Regions from separate parts of the Pseudarthrobacter sp. MEB009 genome, predicted to be linked through region 3. Evidence: predicted binding sites of a transcription regulator. Region 3 holds the regulator's gene; each other region holds the start of a gene.
What was found. Region 3 encodes LexA, which represses DNA repair genes until DNA is damaged. Its sites were predicted from a motif close to TCGAACANNTGTTCGA; they were not measured.
Positions count from the first base shown of each region.

Region 1: a site for LexA is predicted at 6,019-6,034, ahead of QRN07_RS01120 (DUF6504 family protein). Genes of this name have one in related genera too.
Region 2: a site for LexA is predicted at 2,002-2,017, ahead of QRN07_RS08160 (LexA family protein). Genes of this name have one in related genera too.

Region 1 covers NZ_JARVTC010000002.1:194,411-201,976, reverse strand. Annotated here, with positions in the region: gene QRN07_RS01135 (HIT family protein) at 1-6, opposite strand, end outside; gene thrS (threonine--tRNA ligase) at 24-2,033, opposite strand; gene QRN07_RS01125 (DNA polymerase III subunit alpha) at 2,150-5,635, opposite strand; gene QRN07_RS01120 (DUF6504 family protein) at 5,632-5,988, opposite strand; gene QRN07_RS01115 (hypothetical protein) at 6,114-6,503, shown strand; gene QRN07_RS01110 (chorismate mutase) at 6,630-6,950, opposite strand; gene QRN07_RS01105 (efflux RND transporter periplasmic adaptor subunit) at 7,144-7,566, shown strand, end outside.
Region 2 covers NZ_JARVTC010000007.1:492,864-500,429, reverse strand. Annotated here, with positions in the region: gene QRN07_RS08170 (nicotinate phosphoribosyltransferase) at 1-1,309, shown strand, start outside; gene QRN07_RS08165 (isochorismatase family protein) at 1,309-1,947, shown strand; gene QRN07_RS08160 (LexA family protein) at 2,051-2,473, shown strand; gene QRN07_RS08155 (Y-family DNA polymerase) at 2,466-3,758, shown strand; gene QRN07_RS08150 (DEAD/DEAH box helicase) at 3,789-5,564, opposite strand; gene QRN07_RS08145 (DUF3039 domain-containing protein) at 5,564-5,905, opposite strand; gene QRN07_RS08140 (hypothetical protein) at 6,066-7,566, opposite strand, start outside.
Region 3 covers NZ_JARVTC010000008.1:37,581-45,146, reverse strand. Annotated here, with positions in the region: gene QRN07_RS08375 (ATP-dependent DNA helicase) at 1-1,027, shown strand, start outside; gene lexA (transcriptional repressor LexA) at 1,137-1,871, opposite strand; gene QRN07_RS08365 (LysM peptidoglycan-binding domain-containing protein) at 2,195-2,620, shown strand; gene QRN07_RS08360 (histidinol-phosphate transaminase) at 2,763-3,881, shown strand; gene hisB (imidazoleglycerol-phosphate dehydratase HisB) at 3,943-4,569, shown strand; gene hisH (imidazole glycerol phosphate synthase subunit HisH) at 4,566-5,339, shown strand; gene QRN07_RS08345 (CG2302 family histidine operon protein) at 5,340-5,498, shown strand; gene priA (bifunctional 1-(5-phosphoribosyl)-5-((5-phosphoribosylamino)methylideneamino)imidazole-4-carboxamide isomerase/phosphoribosylanthranilate isomerase PriA) at 5,539-6,285, shown strand; gene QRN07_RS08335 (SseB family protein) at 6,305-7,192, shown strand; gene QRN07_RS08330 (MFS transporter) at 7,248-7,566, shown strand, end outside.

The DNA.
Region 1 (7,566 bases), on a different contig from region 3:
CTGCACGGTGCTGTTCCGTTCCCTTAGCTGGTCCGGTTACGGACGGCTTCCGTGATCCGCTTGACGGCTTCCGCGACCGGCACACCGTTGTCCTGGCTTCCGTCGCGGAAGCGGAATGAGACGGCCCCGGCATCGGCGTCGTCACCGCCGGCGATGAGCACAAACGGGATCTTGTCCTTGCTGGCGGTGCGGATTTTCTTCGGGAAGCGGTCGGAGGATGTATCCACCTCGGCCCGGATACCGGCCGCCTTCAGCTGGTCGACGACGTCGAACATGTATTCGTTGAACGTTTCCGCCACGGGGATGCCCACCACCTGGACCGGCGCGAGCCAGGCCGGGAACGCGCCGGCGTAGTGTTCGGTCAGCACGCCCATAAACCGTTCGATGGAACCGAAGAGCGCCCGATGGATCATCACGGGACGCTGGCGGGTGCCGTCCGCGGCCTGGAATTCCAGTTCGAAGCGCTCCGGAAGGTTGAAGTCCAGCTGGATCGTGGACATCTGCCAGGTGCGGCCCAGCGCGTCTTTGGCCTGCACGGAGATCTTGGGGCCGTAGAAGGCTGCGCCTCCCGGATCCGGGACCAGGTCCAGCCCGGACTCCTGGGCCACCTCGGCGAGGGTCCTGGTGGCTTCTTCCCAGGTGTCGTCGTCGCCCACGTACTTGACGGGGTCCTTGGTGGACAGTTCCAGGTAGAAGTCGTTCAGGCCGTAATCCTTGAGCAGCCCAAGAACGAAGGTGAGCGTTTTGGTGAGCTCTTCCTTCATCTGTTCGCGGGTGCAGTAGATATGGGCATCGTCCTGGGTCATGCCCCGTACCCGGGTGAGGCCGTGCACCACGCCGGACTTTTCGTACCGGTACACGGAGCCGAATTCGAAGAGCCGCAGCGGCAGTTCCCGGTAGGAACGGCCGCGGGAGCGGAAAATCAGGTTGTGCATGGGGCAGTTCATCGGCTTCAGGTAATAGTCCTGGCCGGGCTTGCGCACGGTGCCGTCCTCGTTGAGTTCGGCGTCCACGTGCATGGCCGGGAACATGCCGTCCTTGTACCAGTCCAGGTGCCCGGAGACTTCATAGAGGTGGCCCTTGGTGATGTGCGGGGTGTAGACAAACTCGTAGCCGGCTTCCACATGGCGCTGGCGGGAGTAGTCCTCCATCTCCTTGCGGATGATGCCGCCCTTGGGGTGGAAGACCGGCAGGCCCGAACCCAGTTCGTCCGGGAAGGAGAACAGGTCAAGCTCGACGCCGAGCTTCCGGTGGTCGCGCCGTTCGGCTTCGGCGATGCGCTCCTGGTAGGCCTTCAGGTCGTCCTTGGTGGGCCAGGCCGTGCCGTAGATCCGCTGGAGCTGCTGGTTTTTCTGGTCACCCAGCCAGTAGGCGGAGGACGAGCGGGTCAGCGCGAACGCATTGGAAATGAGTTTGGTGTTGGGCAGGTGCGGGCCGCGGCACAGGTCGCACCAGACGGTGGTGCCTTCCTTGCGTTCAACATTGTCGTAGATGGTGATCTCGCCGGCACCCACCTCGACGTTCACGCCTTCGCCTGCGTCTGCGGCGTCGTTTTTCTTGCCCAGCAGTTCGAGTTTGTAGGGCTCGTTTTTCATGGCTTCGCGGGCTTCGTCCTCGGTGACCACACGGCGGACGAACTTTTGGTTCTGGTTGACGATCTTGAGCATCATCTTCTCGAGGGTCTTGAGGTCCTCGGGGGTGAAGGGCTCGGCCACGTCGAAGTCGAAATAGAAACCGTCCGTGATGTACGGGCCGATGCCCAGCTTGGCGTCGGGGCGCAGCTGCTGGACGGCCTGGGCCATCACGTGGGCGGTGGAGTGGCGGAGCACGTCCAGGCCGTCGGGGGAATCGATGGTGACGGCTTCGATGCTGGCACCGTTGGGGAGTTCCTGGTCCAGGTCCTTCAGGACGCCGTCGACACGGGCTACAACCACCTCGCGGCGTTCAAAAAAGAGCTCCGCACCGGTTGTCCCGGTAGTCACCTTGGTCTCTTCGCCATCGACGATGAGGGTGATCTGCTGGGCATCTGACACGGGTGTCTCCTATTCAAAGTTGTAGGCTTCATAGCTTGTGGCATACGGGGACCACAGCCAGCCACCGTCAATGCTATCGGTTCCGCGGGGGGCCACCAACGCGGCACACTCGGGCATCAGCCGCTGAATCCAGTGATGGCCAGCGTGCGGCTGATGCCGTCCAGGGGATGTTGCACGTCCGTGCCAGGCCTGTTGGGGTCCGGGAAGGGCAACGATTCCGGCTTCCCCAGGTCCCAGGCCATGCTGGCGCTCAGGCTGATTCCGCGCGGGCCCGTGCGCCGGGTGGTGCCGCGGATCAGCAGCAGCCGGGTGCCAAAAAGGAGCAGCCCTGCGTTTTCCTGCGCCTCGTGGAAAAACACCGAATCGATGCAGCCGGTGCCGTCGTCGATGCTGATGAACACCACCCGCTTGCCGCCGCGCATCGGCGGGGTCTGGGTGGCGATCCGCACGCCCGCAACCAGGACCTCCGTGCCGTTACGCAGCGACAGCAGCTTGTCTGCTGTGGTCACGCCAAGCCTGTCCAGCATGGGCCGGTGGCTGTCCATCAGGTGGCTGCTGACGTCCATGGCCATCAGGTCGAGTTCTGCCCGGACGTTTTCCACCAGGGTGGGTGCAGGCAGGCCGGGTTTGATGTTCTGCAGTTCCACATCCCCCAAGGGCAACGCAAGCTGTCCTTCCAGGACTTCGATGCCCTTCCGGGTTCCTTTGCCCTGCATCTGCTGCAGGTGGTGCACCAGGTCGGCCCGGTTGGCCGTTCCGCCGGCTTCGCGGTGCAGGAAATCGAACGCGCCAAGCTGTGCCAGCCGTTTGATGGTGGGTTTGCTGACCCGGGACCGTGCCCTCAGGTCGGCGAGGGAGTCAAAGGGCTGCCCCGCCACGATCCTTTTAAGTTCGGTGGCTGACAACCCGTAGATCCCGTTCAGGCTCAGCCGGATGCCCAGTTTCCCGGCGTCCTTTCCGGCGTCGACCCGCTCCACCCGGTATTGGGCACCGCTGCGGTTGATGTCCAAAGGCAGGATGGGAATGCCAAGGCGCCGGGCTTCCGCCACCAGCAGCCGCTTGGGATACATCCCGGGATCGTGCTCCCACAACCCTGCCAGGAAGGCCTCGGGGTGGTGGGCTTTCAGCCAGGCGGACTGGTAGGTGGGCACGGCGAAGGCCGCCCCGTGGGCCTTACAGAAGCCAAAGCTGCCGAAGGCCTTCAGCGTTCCCCAGACCTTGTCCACCACCTCCGGGGTGTAGTTGCGTTCCCTGGCCGCTTTGCGGAAGAAGGCCTCCACCAGGGGTTCTTTAGCTTCGTTACCCAGGGCACGGCGGAATTCGTCGGCTTTCGCCAACCCGCAATGGGTCATGACGTTAAAGGTCTTCAGGATCTGTTCGTGGAACACGGTGACCCCATGCGTTTCGGCGAGCACGGGTTTCAGGTCCGGATGGGGGTACACCTCCGGGGCGAACCCGTGCCGGTGCTCCAGGAACGGCCGCACCATGTCCGACTTCATGGGACCTGGCCGGAACAGTGAAATGTCGATGATGAGGTCGTTGAATTCCCGGGGCGCCATTTTGCCGATCAGCTCACGCTGGCCCGGCGATTCGATCTGGAAGCATCCCAGCGTATGGGTGCTCCTGATCAGCTCGAAGGTGGCCTCATCGTCCAGGGGAACGGCGTTCAGGTCAATGGCGCCGTCAGCGGCGATGTAGTCGGGTCCAGCCCCGTCCGGGCCTACTGGGTGGCTGCCGGCAGCCACCACCTGGGTTTTGGAGGGGTGGATGCGGATGATTTCCCGGACAGCGAAAGCCATGGCGCTTTGCATCCGGACCCCCAGGACATCAAGTTTGAGCATGCCCATGGGGTCCATGTCGTGCTTGTCGAACTGGCTCATGGGAAGGCCCAGCCCACTGGGTTGGACAGGGGTGCGGTCCAGCAGGGTGGCATCCCCCAGGATCACTCCGCAGGGGTGCATGGAGATGTGCCGCGGCAGCCGGTCCAGGCGTTCCGTCAGGTCAACCAGGAGGTCCAGCTGCTGGTTTCCGTCCGTGTCCCGCTGTTCAACCCGGCCTGCGAACTGGCGCAGTTCGGGTTTCTCCTGCAGCGCTTCCCGGAATTTCCGGGCGGAGAAACGCCACAGCTGTTTGGCGATTTCGCCCACTTCGCCATCGTCCATTCCCAAGGCCAAGCCGGCGTCCCGGACGGCGCCCCTGGCCCGGTATCCGTTCTGCATGCTCATGAGGGTGACCCGTTCCGAGCCGAACCGTTTGAAGATCCGGTGGTAGACGTTGTGCCGTTCAGCGCTTTCGACGTCGATGTCAATGTCCGGGAGGGTGGCGCGGTCCCGGGACAGGAAGCGTTCAAAGATGAGATCGTGCTGGAGCGGGTTCACCTGGCTCACATCGATCAGGTAGTTGACCAGGCTCGAGGCCCCGGACCCGCGCGCAGCGGCCCGGACCCCCATGTCCTGGATCATCCGGGAGACCTCCGCCACGGTGAGGAAATAGGCGGAGAAGCCGAGGTTGCTGATGATGACCAGCTCGTGCTCCAGCCGGGTTTTCATCTCGGCCTCCTGGCTGCCGGCAATGCCGGGGAACCGTCGGGTAATTCCGGCCTCGCAGCGTTGGACCAGTTCGGTATGCGGGTGCTGGCTGATGCCAAGGACCGAGGCCTCAGGGACCACCGGTTGCTTCCATCCCATGTCGGTGTGCGGATCCATCCGGCACCGATCGGCGAGCGCCTCGGTTTGTGCCATCAGCTGTGTGAGGTCCGCTGTCCCGAAGCCCGCGGCGGCAATGACTTCCTTGCCCAGGCGGAGCATCTGCTCCCCCGTTTTGAGCCAACCCTGGCCTGTGGGTTGCAGGATGGGTTCAGCCGCCAGCTCGGGGAGGGATTTGAGGGTCCGGGCAGAGTCCAGCACATCAGCGGTGGGTGCACCGTCAGCGCCGCAGTAACGCACCGCGTTGGTCAGGATGGCCGGGACGTGGTGTTCCTCCGCGAGCCTGAGCATCCGCACGGCATGTGCTGTGCTGAGGGGCATGCCCGGGGTGCTGAGCTGGGTGACAATCTCGGTAACCACAGTTCCGGCCGGCATGGCGTCGAGCCAGGCTTTGAAGAGTGTGCGGGGCCGGAGGTACCGCCTGCCGCCCATGGCCCGTCCCACATCCGAGTCGGGACCGATCAGTACAGTCAGGACGGGTTTGAGGGTCAATGGGTCCAGGGTGCGTGAAGCCAGTTCCGCCCGGGTGACGGCGACAGGAACCGCTCCCCCGGCTTTTCCGGACGTGCGGGCATGGGCGTCCGAGACAAGCCGGCACAGGGCCCGGTACCCGGCGCCGTTATTGTGGCCCCGGGCCAGGACCACCACCCGTCCCGCCACCTGGGTGCGGTGTTCGCCGTCGTCATCAAAGACGGCGAGGTCCACCCCCACGATGGCATCCAGGCCTTCAGCCATGCATGCCCTGAGGTGCTTGATGGTTCCGTAGAGCCCGTCCCGGTCGGTGCAGGCGAGCGCGGTGGCCCCGTCAGCCTTGGCAGCCTGTGCCAGTTCCTCCGGCCATGACACCCCGTAGTGGGCACTGAAGGCGGTGGAAACGTGTAAATGCGTAAAGCTCATGCTGTTTTGGGACCCGAGGTGTCGTTGAGGCGCAGGGCATCGTGGATACGGAGGAGCCGCCATCGGCCACTGGCGGCGTGCCGGGTGAGGTCGAGGGTGAGCGGTTCCATTGGAACAGGAGTGCTTTTCCCGGCGGGCGGGACGGGAACCACCTGGATCCGCCAGATTTCGTGATCCACCATCCCCGGCCCGCTGCCCAACGGGACGCGGCTTTCCTCAGCCCACCACTGGCGGCGTTCATACCAGCGGACTGATTCGGCGCAGACGGAATAGGAGCGTCCGGACCACAGGACGCTTTCCGGCTGGCCGTCCGCCGAGCAGGCTACGTCCACGGATTCGCTGAACAAGCCCATGGTGCCTCCTGACCCGCAGATTGGTTTTATTCGAATATGTGTTCGAATAATCCAATCCTACGCTCCCCCATGGCCAAAACATAGGCAGGGTGGACGGACCGGGCGGCAGGGAGCAGGATGGTGCCATGAGCACCCATGACGCACTCCTCAAGCAGGTCAGCATCGAAGCCCAGGACGCCACTTTGGTGGCCACTTTCGAGGTGGAGGGCAATATCCCGGGTTCCGGCGCCTATGTGGTGGGGCTGGTGGCGGCCAGTCCTGACTACTCTTCCCAGCGGCGGCTGGGCATTGAATTCATGAACGGCGAACCCATCGCGTTCTACTCGTTCAGCCATGAGCAGGGCACTGAGGAGAACTACGACCTGGCCGGGGTGTCCCATTCAGGCAGCAGCATTACCGGCAACTTCCCCATGGCTGCGGTCCACGGCCTGGGCAAAGGCCACGTGATGTCCGCCTTCAGCGACGCTGACGGGCGCGAATTCCAATCGGGGGTTCCGGTCCGGGAGGCACTCTGATATATGCCGCAGTCCACCCCGTTGCGCTATCACTAATGGTCCCCAAAAGCCGATTTGGGGACCATAAGTGATAGGACAACGCGAGGGGTGAGGCAGGCAGGTGAAGCGAGCAGCTGACCGGAAGGGTCAGCTGCTTTCCTTGTGGACACGCATTTCGAGTTCGATGAACCCGGAAATCATGGCGCGGTACGTGGACTCAACGATGTCCGGATCGATGTCCTTGCGTTCCGCTGCGGTACGGACGTGCTCGATGATCCGTTCAACGCGGCCCGGCGCCCGGACCTCCGCGTCATCACCCTTCAACGTTCCGGCGATGCGGATCAGCCGTTCGCGGCGGGCGATGAGGGTGACAATCTGGTCATCCACTTCGTCTACGGCAATCCGGACGGCAGCGAGCTGTTCCTTGTCGGCGAGGGCATCCCGGTCGTTTCCTTGAATTGTTGCCATGCTCCGAGGGTACCCAAGCATCCCCTCGGGAGTCGACTTCCCCCACGGATCAGGCGCAGCCGGGTAACGCCGCACGTATGACAAAAACCCCCACCCCACCAGCAGGTATATTCTCCGTATGCATCTCCACGACGCAATCCCGTGGAGGTAAAAATATTGGGGGGAAGCAATGAGAATATTCCGGCGTGTCATCATGCCCATCGCCTGGCTGGTGGTTTTTGCAGTCATTGCCGTGGCATTGGTGAAGATCGCATTCGTGGACGGGCTCAGGGCAGAACCTGCCCTCGCCGGTCCTGCCGCCACCATCGCCACACCGGTGTTCCAGGCAAGCCGCACCACCGTCACAAACCGGGTGGAAGTCGAAGCGACAGTCCAGAGCGACGCCGCGGCCGATGTCCGCAACACGGTCGCAGGCACCGTCAACCACGTGTTCCTCGAACCCGGCGCACCCGTACGCAACGGCGACCCGCTGTTCCAGGTGCGCAGCGAGGTGCAGCCGGAGGCAGGAACTGCGCCGGCAGCCGCCGCACCGGCCGGGGGAAACGCGGAGCAGGATTCTGCACCGGCGATGCCGTCCGCCGCGAAGCCCACGTACACCTACACCAACGTGCTGGCT
Region 2 (7,566 bases), on a different contig from region 3:
GGACCATCCCCGCACGTCCTTTTACACAGACCACTACGAGCTGACCATGTTGCAGGCTGCCCTGCATTCCGGCGCAGCCCACCGCAAATCGGTGTTTGAAGCCTTCGCGCGGCGTCTGCCGGATGGCCGCCGGTATGGCGTGGTTGCGGGCACGGGACGGCTGCTGGAAGGCATCGCCAACTTCCGGTTCGGCGCGGCCGAACTGGAGTTCCTGGCTGCCACCAAGGTGGTGAACCAGCAGACGCTGGACTACCTGGCCGACTACCGGTTCACCGGCGACATCTGGGGTTACGCCGAGGGCGAGGCGTATTTCCCCAACTCCCCCATCCTCATTGTCGAGGCCACCTTCGCCGAGGCCTGCATGCTGGAGACCTACCTCCTGTCCGTCCTGAACCACGACAGTGCCATCGCCTCGGCGGCCTCCCGTATGGTGGGCGCGGCCGGCGGACGGCCATGCATCGAAATGGGGTCACGGCGCACCCACGAGGAAGCCGCGTCCGCTGCTGCCCGGGCCGCTGTCATTGCCGGCTTCGACAGCACCTCCAACCTGGAAGCCGGCGTGCGCTACGGCATCAAGACCGTGGGCACCGCAGCGCATTCCTTTACGCTCCTGCACGACAATGAGCGCGACGCCTTCGAGGCCCAGATCGCGTCCCTTGGCGCCGGCACGTCGCTGCTGGTGGACACGTACGACGTCGAAACCGCCGTCCGCACGGCCGTGGACCTGGCAGGGCCCAAACTGGGCGCGGTACGGCTGGACTCGGGTGACCTTGTGGCCCAGGCGCAATGGGTCCGCCGCCTGCTGGACGATTTGGGGAACGTGAACACCAAAATTGTGGTCACCTCCGACCTCGATGAGTTTGCCATCGCTGCCCTGCAATCCGCTCCGGTGGATTCCTACGGCGTGGGCACGTCTTTGGTGACGGGCTCCGGCGCGCCGACGGCGAGCATGGTCTACAAGCTCGTCAGCCGCACTGACGACGCCGGGAACTTCGTCTCCGTCGCCAAGGCAGCCAAAAATAAGGCCAGCGTAGGCGGCCGCAAATATGCCCTGCGCAAGCTGAACGAACGCGGCACTGCCACCGCCGAGATGGTCGGGGTGGGGCACCGGCCCGAGGACGACGGCAACGACCGCCAGCTCCTGCAGCAGTTCATGAAAAACGGCGAACTGCTGCCCGGCTGGACCGGTTATGAGGGAGTGCAGCGCGCGCGGCAACGGCACGCGGATTCCATGGCCGAACTGCCCTCGGTGGTCCACCGGCTCCAGCGCGGCGACGCCGCCATCCCCACCGTTTACGAGGAGAGCTGATGTCCCGCGCCCTGATCATTGTTGATGTCCAAAACGATTTCTGCGAAGGCGGTGCACTGCCCGTCACCGGCGGGGCGGACCTGGCCGTTGCCATCAGCGAATACGTCGACGCCCACCAGGGCCAATTCGACCATGTGGTGGCCACCCAGGACTGGCATATCGATCCGGGCAACCACTTCTCCGCTGCCCCCGACTTCAAGGACAGCTGGCCGCCGCACTGCGTGGCGGGAACCCGCGGGGCGGAGCTGCACGAGGACCTGGACACCGAGTACATCGAGGCCTTCTTCCGCAAGGGCCAGTTCACGGCCGCCTACTCCGGCTTCGAAGGCCTACTTGCCCCCGAGGACGTTGTCCCCACCGGCGAGCGCCAGCCCGGGTCAATGCCCGGGGCCAACGATTCGCCGCAGTCAGCACCGGACGGGGACGCCATCGGCCTGGATGAATGGCTCCAAAGCAACGACGTGGAGGACGTGGTGGTGGTCGGGCTGGCGACCGACTACTGCGTGCGCGCCACCGCCCTCGATGCGGTCCAGGCAGGCTACGGCGTCACCGTGATCCGTTCCCTGACAGCCGGGATCGCCGAAGACCTCGACGAGGCCGTGGCGGAGATGGAACTGGGCGGCGTCGAGATCGCCTAGTCCCACGGCCTGTACCTGCGGGTCACCTCCGGACCGCCCCCGCGTCGGCCTGGCTCGAACACATGTTCGATTAGACTGGGGGGAATCGGAATGGAGGGACACCATGGCCTACCCAACGGAGCCGGCGGACAGCGCCGGACAAGGAGCAGCCGGGACCGGAGAGTCATTCCTGCCGGTGGGCTTTGCCTCTCCGGCTCAGGACTATTTTTCCGGCCGCATCGACCTCAATAAGCACCTGATCAACGACATCACCAGCACGTTCATCCTCAGGGTGGCGGGCGACGGGATGCGGGCCTCCGGCATTTTCGACGGGGACGAACTGATCGTGGACCGCTCCCTCACGGCCCGCAGCGGCTCCGTGGTGGTTGCCGTTGTGGATGGCGAGCTGATCATCCGCAGGCTCCACCTTGCCGGGGACGAGCTCACGCTCACCGCTGACGATCCCGGCCTGGCCCCCATCACGGTGACGGCCGGCGTCGACCTGGCCGTGTGGGGCGTCGCCACCCGGTGCCTGCACCGTGTCTGAAGCCGGCCCCGACCGCGCGGCAAAGTGCTTCGCCCTGGTGGACGTGAACAACTTCTACGTTTCCGCGGAGCGCGCCTTCGACCCATCGCTGGAAAACCGGCCCGTGGTGATCCTGTCCAACAATGACGGCTGTGTGATCACCCGAAGCGCCGAGGCCAAGGACCTGGGCATCGCCATGGGCGCACCCTGGTTCCAGATCTCGGCGCAGGCCAAGGCCTGGGGCCTGGTGGGCCTGTCCAGCAACTACGAACTGTACGGGGACCTCAGCGCACGGGTGATGGAGTACCTGGCCAGGCACTCGCTGGCCACCGAGATCTACAGCATCGACGAGGCCTTCCTGACCTTGCCCGGAAGCACCGCCGACCAGCACGCCGCCGGCCGGAACATCCGCCGCGGCGTGCGCCGCCACGTGGGACTGCCCGTCTGCGTGGGGCTGGCCCCCACCAAAACCCTCGCCAAACTTGCCAACCAATGGGCCAAGAACAACCCGCACTTCCAGGGCGTCTGCCACTGGGACAGCATCAGCCCCGCGGACCAGGAGCGGCTGCTGCGCAAGCTTCCGGCGCAGAAGATCTGGGGTGTGGGCGGGCGCAACAGCACCCGGCTCGCCGCGGTCGGGATTATCACGGCCTGGGACCTGCGCAATGCCGATCCCCTGGTGATCCGCAAGCGTTTCTCGGTGGTCCTGATGCGGACGGTCCTGGAACTGCAGGGAACCCCCTGCATCACCCTGGACGAAACCCGGGGCCACAGCCAGATCCTGTTTTCCCGGTCGTTTGTGACTCCCGCCAGCAGTGTCAGGGAAGTGGGGCAGGCCCTGAGTGTCTACGCCCAGGGCGCAGCAGCCCGCCTTGCCCGGAAAAAGCTGGTCACCGGGAACCTCAACGCTTTCGCCCGGACCTCGTCCTTTAACGGCGGACCCGTCGTGGCCCACTCCGTGGACGTGGCGTTCCCCTCCCCCACCGCCGATCCCCTGGAGATCATCAGGGCGGCGCAGCGCCTGCTGCCGGACATCCGCGAAGGCACCCCCTATATGCGGGTGGGCGTCACCGTCAGGGACCTGAGTCCGGCAGGCAGCCAGGACACCCTGATGGACTTCCTGGACACGCCGGACCGGACCCTGGGCCCCATCCTGGATGGTGTTGCGGAACGGTTCGGCCGGGCCAGCATCGGGCTGGGCCACGGCGGCCTCAGGTCCGGATCGAAGTGGGCCACCAAGCGGGACAGGCTGACGCCGCGGTACACCACGCACTGGGATGACCTGCCGGTGGTCAAAGCCAAATAACGCCTCGACCCGTGGCGGTCCGCCACGCGCCTACGTGCGGCCGATAAACCAGTCCTGGAGCTTCCGCAGCCGCGACTGGAGCTGTTCCTCGTTGGCCTGGGCCACGGGAGGGCCACCGCACACCGTCCGCAGCTTGGTGTGCACCACACCGTGCGGGGTGCCGGTCCGGGCCGACCAGGCCGAGACGTTTTTGGCCAGCTCATTCCGCAGGTCCATCAGCATCCGGTGGTCCGGCATGGCCGGGGCGGCCGCCTGCACGGGCGCAGACCTGCTCTTCCGGTTCAGCTGCTCGTGCTGGCGCTGGCGCAGGAGGGTCCCCACCTGTTCCGCGTCCAGCAGGCCTGGAATGCCCAGGAAGTCCAGTTCATCGTCCGAACCCACTTCGCCGCCGGTACCGAACTCGCCGCCGTCGAACAGGACCCGGTCAAAGGACGCCTGCGAATCCAGTGCCTCGAACTTGCCTTTGGTGAGGCTGTCGGATGCCTTGTCCTCGCGGTTGGCGTCCGCCATGAGTGAGTCTTCGGGGTTGAACAGGCCGTCGGCGTCCTCTTTTTCGGGACGGTCCAGGGCATGGTCTCGTTCGGCTTCCATGGAGTTGGCCAGCGCCATCAATTGCGGCACCGACGGCAGGAACACCGACGCCGTTTCGCCGCGTTTGCGGGCACGCACAAAACGTCCCACGGCCTGGGCGAAGAACAGCGGGGTGGAGGTGGACGTGGCGTACACGCCCACGGACAGCCGCGGGACGTCAACACCTTCGGACACCATGCGGACCGCAACCATCCAGCGTTTCTCGCTGGCGGTGAACTCGTCGATCTTGTCCGAAGCCTTGGCGTCATCCGAGAGGATAACGGTGGGCGATTCGCCGGTGATCCGCTTCAGTTGGCCGGCGTACGCGCGGGCATCCTCGTGGTCGGTGGCGATAACCAGGCCGCCGGCGTCGGGCACGGTGCGGCGCACCTCGCTGAGCCGCTTGTCCGCGCCGGCCAGGACGGCCGGGATCCACTCCCCCGTGGGGTTAAGCGCCGTACGCCAGGCCTGGGAGGTGATGTCCTTCGTGACGGCGGCCTCACCGAGGGAGGCGGCCATTTCCTCGCCGGCGCTGGTGCGCCAGCGCATCTGGCCCGAATAGGCCATAAACATCACGGGGCGGACCACATGGTCGCGCAGGGCACTGCCGTAACCGTATGTGTAATCCGCCTTCGACCGGCGGATGCCGTCGCGGTCCTGGGCGTATTCCACAAACGGGATGGGTGAGGTGTCCGACCGGAACGGCGTACCTGTCAGGGACAGCCGCCGGATGGCAGGATCAAACGCCTCGCGCAGGCCGTCGCCCCAGGACAGGGCTTCGCCGCCGTGGTGGATCTCATCGAGGATCACCAGGGTGCGGGCGGCCTCCGTCTTGGCCCGGTGCAGCAGCGGTTTGCTGGCCACCTGGGCGTATGTGACGGCCACCCCAACGAAGCCGCGGCCGTGCTGGCCGTCGGAGTTCTTGAAGTTGGGGTCGATCGCAATGCCCACCTTGGCGGCGGCGTCGGCCCACTGCCGCTTGAGGTGGTCGGTGGGCGCCACAATGGTGACGCGGTTGACGGTGCCGGCCTCGATCAGCGTTGAGGCAACCCGCAGCGCGAATGTGGTCTTACCGGCGCCGGGCGTTGCGACGGCCAGGAAGTCGCGGGGGGCCGCCTGCATGTACAGGTCCAGGGCCTCCTGCTGCCAGGCACGGAGTTTCGGGGCGGTTCCCCAGGCTGCGCGTTCCGGGTATGCCGGAGGCAGGGTGGGGCCACCAAAGAGGGTTTCCGTCACTATTTGTTGTTGCCCTTGTCCCCGCCGGAGCCCTTGCCGCCGTCGTTGCTGGGCCGCAGGCCGTCATAAACCTCTTTGCACATGGGGCAGACCGGAAACTTTTTGGGATCCCGGCCCGGCGTCCAGACCTTGCCGCACAGGGCAATAACGGGTTCGCCACTGAGGGCGGACTCCATGATTTTTTCCTTCCGCACGTAGTGCGAAAAGCGCTCCCGGTCCCCGGGCTCCACTTCCTGGCGGAGTTCCTCGCGCTCAATGGTGGCCGTGGACGTTCCAGCCCCGGACAGCTCGCGCCGCGGATCGTTTTCGAGAGGGTCCGTCATGCTAGTCATGCCTTCCATCTTAGCCTTTCCGAAGGCCTGGCGTTCGACGCCGGGACCTCCCGGGTGCCCGTTTGGACCAGGTGCAGCGCAGGGACAGCCGGCGCGCCCGGGCGTGTTGGAACAGGCGCCGGGGACGCCAAGGGCCGCTGCCGTGCGGCAGCGGCCCCGGTGAAAGGCATTACTTATTGACGCCCACCTGGGCCAGGAGTTCCGGCCCCCTGGCGTCAAGCCATTTTCCGCCCAGCCGGATGCCGCCGGCGAAGAGTCCAAGACCCAGCAGCAGGCCCACGGCCAGGTTGATCCAGCCCAGCATCCTGTTGCCGGTGACCAGTTCGGCAATAAGCAGTGCAACCTCGGGGATCACCAGGACCAGCAGGACGCCCATGCCGCCGAACTGGACGGCCATGGTCTGGCCCACGTTGCCCGGCGGCTTTTTGAACGGGCTGTCACCGGGCAAGGGCACGGGCGTGGTGTACCGGGCAGACACCACAGACGAAAGGCCCAGCCCGCTGAACAGGATGCCCAGCGTTAGTCCCAGCAGCCCCGGGAACGCATACCAGGTGTCGGTCAGGACGGCATATGCCACGGCGAAAACCAGTACCGTGGGAAGGGAGAACAGCAGGCAGGCCATGGCCCGGCCCAACCGGTCCGCGGTGCCCCTGACACCCGTGGCGAGGTGCAGGGCAAACGCAGTGTTGTCGTAGGAGACGTCGGCTGAGATCGACCAGGCCAGGAGGAAGGCGGATAGCGGCGCCAGGATGGCCAGGCTGCTGAAATCCCCGCTCTGGGCGCCGGTGAACACCAGCACCACCGGGAGCAGCGGGATCACCACCAGGGACCCTGAGTAGCGGGGGTCGCGCAGCCAGTAGGTCAGCGCCCGGGCCGTCACGGCGCCGGTGGGGGTTGGTGGCAGCAGGCCCAGCAGGCCCAGCTTGCCGCCCTTGCGCTTGGTGCTGCCGCCGCTGTAGGGCGGGGTCACCAGGGCCCGTTCCAGCATGGACTTCCACGCCCACGCCAGTGCGGCCAGCGTGGCGGCGGCGATCAGCAGCTTCAGCAGCGCCGGTCCCGCGTCGCCTGCCGCGACGTCCCCGGCCAGGGCCCAGGAGGCGCCCAGCGGCGTCCAGGACATGGTGCGGGCCAGTTCCGGCAGGAAGGCCGCGGAATCCGTGATGCCGCGGGTCACGCCGGCGATGATGGGTCCGAGCAGGACCAGCGGAACCATAAAAGCGATGGCGCTGACGTCCTTGAAGCGGCGGGAAGCTGCCAGGCTTGCGGTCGCCGTGGTGGTCACCTTGGAGATGACAATGCAGGTCAGGACGCCAAGGGCCGCGCCAACCACGGCCGCCAGGACCGGCAGCACCCCGCGCCACCAGGTCACGGCCGTGGACAGTCCCACCAGGGCGGTGGCGATGCCGGGGATTCCGATCAGCCCGCCCAGCGCCAGGCCCGGGAGCATCTTCCGCAGCGGGATGGCGAAGGTAGTGAAGCGGGCAGGGTCCAGGGTCATGTCCGTTCCGGAGGCCACAACCGGGATCACGGCCCAGCCGACGATGGCTGCGGCCCCGCCCAGGACCACCGCAGTGGAGGCAAGCTCCAGTGGTTCGGTCCGTAGCATCACCAGGGCGAAAATCAGCAGCCCGATGATGCCCAGGGCGTACAGGGCACCGAACGCCATGCCC
Region 3 (7,566 bases):
GGCGGCGCTGTCCGATTCCAAGGCCGACGGAAGCGCTGCGGCCGACGGCGGGCGGCAGCTGGCGCGGTCCCGGCTGATGCTCATCCTGGAACTGTGTGAGCGGCTCCTGACAGCCCGCGACAACCGCGAAGTGGTGTGGTTCTCCCGCGCCAGCACCTTCGATCCCGGCCAGGGCTATTCGCCGCCGGACGAGACCGCCCCGGTCCTGGTGAACATTGCCCCGTTGTCAGTGGCGGGCCGCCTGCGTGAAGGCCTGTTTGCCGGCCACACCGTGGTCCTTACCTCCGCCACCCTTGCCATCGGCTCGGCGTTCGAACCCGCAGCCGGTGGGCTGGGCCTGGTGGGGGAAGGTGCCCCCACCTGGACGGGCATCGACGTCGGCTCGCCCTTCGACTACCCGCGGCAAGGCATCCTGTACGTGGCAGGGCACCTGCCCAAGCCCGGGCGCGGGGTCTCCCCGGAATCGCTGGCTGAACTCGAATCCCTCATTACGGCCTCCGGCGGGGGAGCCTTGTGCCTGTTTTCGTCCCGCCGCGCGGCAGAGGAAGCGGCGGAGGCGCTGCGGCCTAAACTGGAACAGACAGTCCTGTGCCAGGGCGATTCCACCATGACCGCGTTGGTGAAACAGTTTGCTGACGAGCCCGACACCTGCCTTTTCGGCACCATGTCGCTGTGGCAGGGCGTGGACGTGCCCGGCGGTTCATGCCGGCTGGTGGTGATTGACCGGATCCCGTTCCCGCGCCCGGACGATCCGCTGATGACCGCCCGCTCCCGCGCCGTGGCGCAGGCCGGCGGGAACGGCTTTATGTCCGTCTCGGCCACCCACGCGGCCATCCGGCTCGCCCAGGGCGCCGGCCGGCTGATCAGGTCCACCGGGGACAAAGGCGTGGTTGCAGTCCTGGACTCCCGCCTGGCCACCGAACGTTATGCGGGCTTCCTGCGCGGGGCGCTGCCCCCGTTCTGGGCCACAACGGATCCCAAGACTGCTGTGGCCGCCCTGGAGCGGCTGGCCCGGGAAAACGCCTAGCTGCAGACCCTGGCCGGACGCGGAGACGAGTACGGCCGGTGGGCAGGCAGCGACGCTGCCAGCCCACCGGCCGTACCGGCAGTTCGGGGGAACAGGAGTTTGGCGACAGTCAGAGGGACCGCAGCACCGAGACCACTTTGCCCATGATGGTGGCGTGGTCACCAAGAATGGGCTCGTACTGGGTGTTTTGCGGGAGCAGCCAGGTGTGGCCGTCACGCTGGCGGAACGTCTTGACCGTTGCCTCGTCATCGAGGAGGGCGGCGACGATATCGCCGTTCACGGCGTCCGCCTGGCGGCGCACCACCACCCAGTCACCATCGCAAATGGCGGCGTCCACCATGGAATCGCCGGCCACCTTGAGCATAAAAAGTTCGCCCTGGCCCACCAGCTGGCGGGGGAGGGGCATCACGTCCTCCACCACCTGGTCCGCCAGGATGGGGCCGCCGGCGGCAATACGGCCCACCAGTGGCACCATGGCCGTATCCAGCGCGGTGGGCAGGACGGTGACGGTTGCGCCGCCCGCCGAGGCGCCGTTGGCCGGGCGTGACTCCGCTGTGGCTGCGCCGCCGTCCAGCGTGAGGGGCATCAGGACTTCCATGGCGCGGGGCCGCTTGGGATCGCGGCGAAGGTAGCCGAGCTTTTCCAGCTGCGAGAGCTGGTGCGTCACGCTGGAGAGGCTGGCGAGCCCCACGGTGTCGCCGATTTCACGCATGGACGGCGGGTAGCCGTTGTCATTGACGGACCGCTGGATGGTCTCGAGGATTTTCTTCTGCCGGGGGGTCAGGCCCTTGGCGGTCCTCTTCGGTTGCGGGGTTGCCCTGCTTCCGGCGGCTGCTGCTGCCATATTCGCCAATGCCTTTCGGTTGCCACCGGGCTGTCCGTGCCCCCGGGCCGGTTGGTCCCGTCCTCATTGTCAGACCCTGGTGATCAACTTCAGAGGTGGTTGTTCGTTGGTTCAAAACTAGGCCAGCCACAAGGCTTTTTCAAACATTTGTTCTAGCGAGTCTCGACATTGTTCGTTGATAGATGCTAAAACTGAAGAAGCAAAGTTCGAATATGTGTTCTATTCCTTGCTTGCCCCGTTCGAAGAAGATGCCGGATACGCCGGGGCGTGGCTGCTGGGAAGGACAACCGGGCAGCACAGTACGGTCCAGGAGGGCTCAGTTCATGTCAGCTACATCACTCACCCAGGTTTCACTTCCCGTGGTTGCACACCCCGCGGCTTCCATCCGCCAGGTTCCGCGTGCAGGGGTTTCCAGCGCCAAGGCTTCAAAGGCCCTGCCGCCGCTCCGCCTCACCCGGCGCGGCCGGATTGTCCTGGTGGGCATCCCGCTGATGCTGCTGGCAGCGGTCCTGCTCTCCCTGGCCGGCTTCTTCACCTCGCCGGCCAAAGCGTCCGACTCCGTTGCGGATCTCGCCCCCACGCCCTCGGTGTCGGTGACCGTCCAGCCGGGCGACTCACTGTGGGCCATTGCCGGCTATGTGGCTCCGGACCGGGACGCGCGGGACGTCATTGCGGACATCGTGCAGCTCAACAACCTCACCGGCGGAGCAGTCCTCCCCGGCCAGCAGCTCTTCGTCCCCACGTACTAGCTTGTTCGAACGCACGTGCGGGCTGTTCGTCCCCACGTTCGGGCCAGCACCAACGGCTGGAAACAAGGACACCCCACCCGCAGGATGGCAGTCCCGGACCGTCACATTTTCCGGGGCCGGGCAGGGCCACTAAACTGTTCAGGTGAATGACCAGCTAGAGCGTTTGAACCGGCTTCCCCTCCGCAGCAACCTCCGTGGGCTGACCCCTTACGGGGCCCCCCAGCTGGATGTTCCCATCCTGCTCAACGTCAACGAGAACACCCATGGCGTCCCGGCGGACGTCCGTGCCGCCATCAGCGCAGCAGTCACCGAGGCCGCTGCCGGGCTCAACCGCTACCCGGACCGCGAATTCACCGATCTGCGGAAGGCCCTGGCGGAATACCTGGGGCACGGCCTGGACGAGGCCAACCTCTGGGCCGCCAACGGCTCCAACGAGGTCCTCCAGCAGATCCTGCAGGCGTTTGGCGGCCCCGGCCGGACCGCCCTGGGTTTTCCTCCCACGTATTCCATGTACCCGCTCCTGGCCAGCGGCACGGATACCGAATACATCGCAGGGGTACGCGCCGAAGGGTACGGCCTCAGCGCGGAGTCGGCTGCCCGCCAGGTGCGCGAGCTGCAGCCCAACGTCGTTTTCCTCTGCTCACCGAACAATCCCACGGGAACCGGGCTGGGCCTGGACGTGGTTGAGGCTGTCTACGAAGCCGGCAACGACAGCCAGACCATCGTCATCGTCGACGAGGCGTATCACGAGTTTGCCCACGAGGGCACACCCAGCGCCCTCACCCTCCTGCCTAGCCGGGAACGCCTGATCGTCACCCGCACCATGAGCAAGGCCTTCGCCCTGGCCGGCGCCCGGCTCGGCTACATGGCGGCGGCCCCGGAAGTCACCGACGCCCTCCGCCTGGTCAGGCTGCCGTACCACCTGTCAGCCATCACGCAAGCCACTGCCCTTGCCGCACTTGAGCACCGCGAGGCCCTGATGGCGGACGTGCAGGACATCATGGTCCAGCGCGACCGCATCGTGGCCGGGCTGGAGCTGCTGGGCCTCAAGCCCGCGGCGTCCGACTCGAACTACGTGTTCTTCGGCGGCCTCACGGACCCGCACCAGGTCTGGCAGGAACTCCTGGACGCCGGCGTGCTGATCAGGGACGTCGGGATCCCCGGACACCTGCGCGTCACTGCGGGCACGGAGAAGGAAACAACGGCGTTCCTGTCCGCCCTGGAGAGCATCCTTGCCGGGACGCCCGGGCTTCGCGCCTAGACTTGACCAACAGGGCGCACCCCGTCCCACCACCCCCACTTCCCTCAAAGGACCCTTGACCATGAGTTCCACCGGATCGAACGCAGCCGAGTCCCGGACCGCACGCATGGAGCGTGCCACCAGTGAATCGTCAGTGCTCGTGGAGATCAACCTTGACGGCACCGGTGTATCGGACATCGACACCTCGGTGCCGTTCTACGACCACATGCTCACAGCACTGTGCAAGCACTCGCTGATCGACATGACCGTCAAGGCCACCGGTGACACCCACATCGACGTCCACCACACCGTCGAAGACGTCGCCATCACCTTCGGGGAAGTCCTCCGCACCGCCCTGGGCACCAAGACCGGGATCCGGCGCTTCGGCGAAGCCACTGTCCCGCTGGACGAGGCCCTTGCCCACGCCGTTGTTGATGTCTCGGGCCGGCCCTACCTGGTGCACGGCGGCGAGCCCGCAGGCCAGGAGTACCACCTGATCGGCGGGCACTTCACCGGGTCCCTGACCCGCCACGTTTTCGAAGCCATCACCTTGCACGCCGGCATCTGCCTGCACATGAACGTCATGGCCGGCCGCGATCCGCACCACATCGTGGAGGCACAGTTCAAGGCGTTCGCCCGGGCCCTGCGCGCGGCCGTGGAACCCGACCCCCGCGTTGAAGGCATCCCGTCCACCAAGGGCGCCCTGTGACGGGCCGGATCCTCAAGGACGGCGCGATCATCGACCCCTCGGCAGCCCAGCGGCTCGAGTCGCCCCAGGGCAAACCCACCGTCACCGTGCTTGACTACGGTTCCGGGAACGTACGCTCCGCCGTCCGCGCCCTTGAGCGTGCCGGAGCCGAGGTCATCCTGAGCGCCAAGCCCGGGGACGCGCTGAACGCGGACGGCCTGGTGGTGCCCGGCGTCGGCGCCTTTGAAACGGTGATGCGCGAGCTCAAAGCCGTGGACGGGATCCGCCTGATCGGCCGCAGGGTGGCCGGCGGACGCCCGGTCCTGGGCATCTGCGTAGGACTCCAGGTGCTTTTTGAAGCCGGTGTGGAGCACGGCACCGAAGCTGAAGGCATCGGCGAATGGCCCGGCAAGGTGGAACTGCTGCCCGCCGAGGTGGTGCCCCACATGGGGTGGAACACCGTGAAGTCCCCGGCCGGCTCCAAACTGTTTGCCGGCGTCGAAAACGAACGCTTCTACTTTGTGCACTCCTACGGGGTGCAGGAATGGAACTTCGACATCATCCAGCCGCGTATGGCGGCGCCCCTGGTGACCTGGTCCGAGCACGGCGCCCCCTTCATAGCCGCGGTGGAGAACGGGCCGCTGTGCGCCACCCAGTTCCACCCGGAAAAGTCCGGCGACGCCGGAGCCCGGCTGCTGCGCAACTGGGTGGACGCCCTGCGCCGCCCCGCAACCAGCGATGCCACCCCAGCCGAAACCGCTGCCCAGCCCGCGGCCGGCGGCGATTCCTGAATGTGGTCCATTGTCCTGATGGGCCTGGCCGGTCTCCTGGTGGGCGGCGCACTGTCCTTCCGCCAGCAGGCCAAACCGCTCTGGACCCAGGTTTCGTTCTACGTCCTGGCCGCGATGTCGCTGGTGGCCGCGTATCTCCTGACCCTGCCTGGCTCCTGACCGGGCCCGCGTACTCCGTCACCCAACCCTGAGGAAACTGATGACCACCGCAAACGACCTGCCGGTCCTGGAACTGCTGCCCGCCGTCGACGTTGTTAATGGACAGGCCGTCCGGCTGGTCCAGGGCGAGGCCGGCAGCGAAACCAGCTACGGCACCCCGCTGGAAGCTGCGCTGAACTGGCAGGACCAGGGTGCCGAGTGGGTGCACCTGGTGGACCTCGACGCAGCCTTCGGCCGGGGGTCCAACGCGGAACTGCTCCGCGAAGTGGTGGGCCGGCTGGACATCAAAGTGGAACTGTCCGGCGGGCTGCGCGACGACGAAAGCCTCGAAGCTGCCCTTGACCTGGGCGTCGCGCGCGTGAACCTGGGCACCGCCGCGCTGGAGAACCCCGACTGGACCCGCCGGGCAATCGACCGCTTCGGCGACCGGATCGCCGTGGGCCTCGACGTCCGCGGCACTACACTGGCAGGCCGCGGCTGGACCAAGGAAGGCGGGGACCTCTGGGACGTCCTGGCACGCCTTGAAGACGCCGGCTGCGCACGCTACGTGGTCACGGACGTCACCAAGGACGGCACCCTGCAGGGCCCCAATGTGGAGCTACTCCGCCGGATGGTGGAGAAGACCGGCAAGCCCGTGGTCGCCTCGGGAGGCATCTCCAGCCTCGAGGACCTCAAGGTCCTCCGTTCGCTGGTTCCGCTGGGCGTCGAAGGTGCCATTGTGGGCAAGGCCCTGTACGCCGGCGCCTTCACCCTGCCCGAAGCCCTCGACGTTGCCGGCCGCCGCTGAGGCGCAACAGGGAAACCGCATGACAAGCCGAGAGTCCGGTCCGGACAGCCCCGCGCCCCGGCACCTGCCCGGGCATATCGCCGCCGCGTTGGCCGGTGCCGGCGGCGCCGCCGACTCTGCCGGACAGCCCTGGGCAGGCCGCAGCCTGGCCGGCGATGACGCCCGGATCCACAATTTCGACGACGACGACGGCGCTGCCGACGCCGGTTACCTCGCCGCCGTCGCGGCACTCCGGTCCGGCACCGGCGACGAAGCCGGGGTCGTGGCTTCGCTGGCCACGGCCAGGGTGTTTATCCCGATCGTTGCGCAGCTGGCCGAGGAAGCCGAAACGGACTCGGGGCTGCACGCCGACAAGCAGGCCGACATGGCATTGGTCACCCTCATGGCCGCGGACGGACGGACGGCCATGCCGGCCTTCACGTCAGCCGGGGCCCTTTCGGCCTGGCACCCGGACGCCCGGCCGGTGGCCGTCTACGCCGCCAGGGCCGCGCTGTCCGCTGTGGCAGAGGGCGCCGAGCTTATGGTGCTTGACCCAGGGTCCGGGGTCACCTTTGTGGTCCGCAGACCGGGCCTGTGGGCGCTGGCCCAGCAGCACTCCTGGTCGCCGTCCTACGCGGACGCGGAACTGGCCACCGAAATGCGGCAGGCTGCAGCGGCCTTCCCCGCCGTCCGGGACCTTCAGCTGAAACCCGGCAGGGGAGTGGGCACCGCCGCAGCGGACGGCTCAACCCTTGCCGGTGGCGGCGCCGGTCCCGAGCTGCAGGTGGTGCTCTACCTGGCGGACGGGCTGGACGCTGCCGGGGTACAGCAGCTGGTGGCGGGGCTCCAGGGCGAGTGGTCGCGGAATGTATTGTTTGGGGAGCGGGTCGACTCGATCGAGGTCAAGTTGAGGCGCGCCACACACTAGCCGGCAGCCAGGCGGGAAACCCCGGGAGGCTGCGGCAGACCTAAGGATCATTTTCGTGAATTTCGCTCTCTACCGGGAGTTGCTCGCCGTCCAACCCATCCGGCGCCTGCTGCTGGTGGGCATGATCGCCCGTATTCCCCACTCCGCAGCCGGCGTGCTGCTGACCCTGCACATCGTCCTCACCCTGGACCAGGGCTATGCCGCCGCCGGAGCCGCCGCCGCCGTGATGACCATCGGCATCGCCGTTGGCGCGCCGTGGCGGGGCCGCAGGGTGGACACCGTGGGCCTGCGGAAGGCCCTCATACCATCCGTGGTTTCCGAAGCGGTCATCTGGACCGTGGTGCCCCACGTCTCGTACCAGTGGCTGCTGCCCC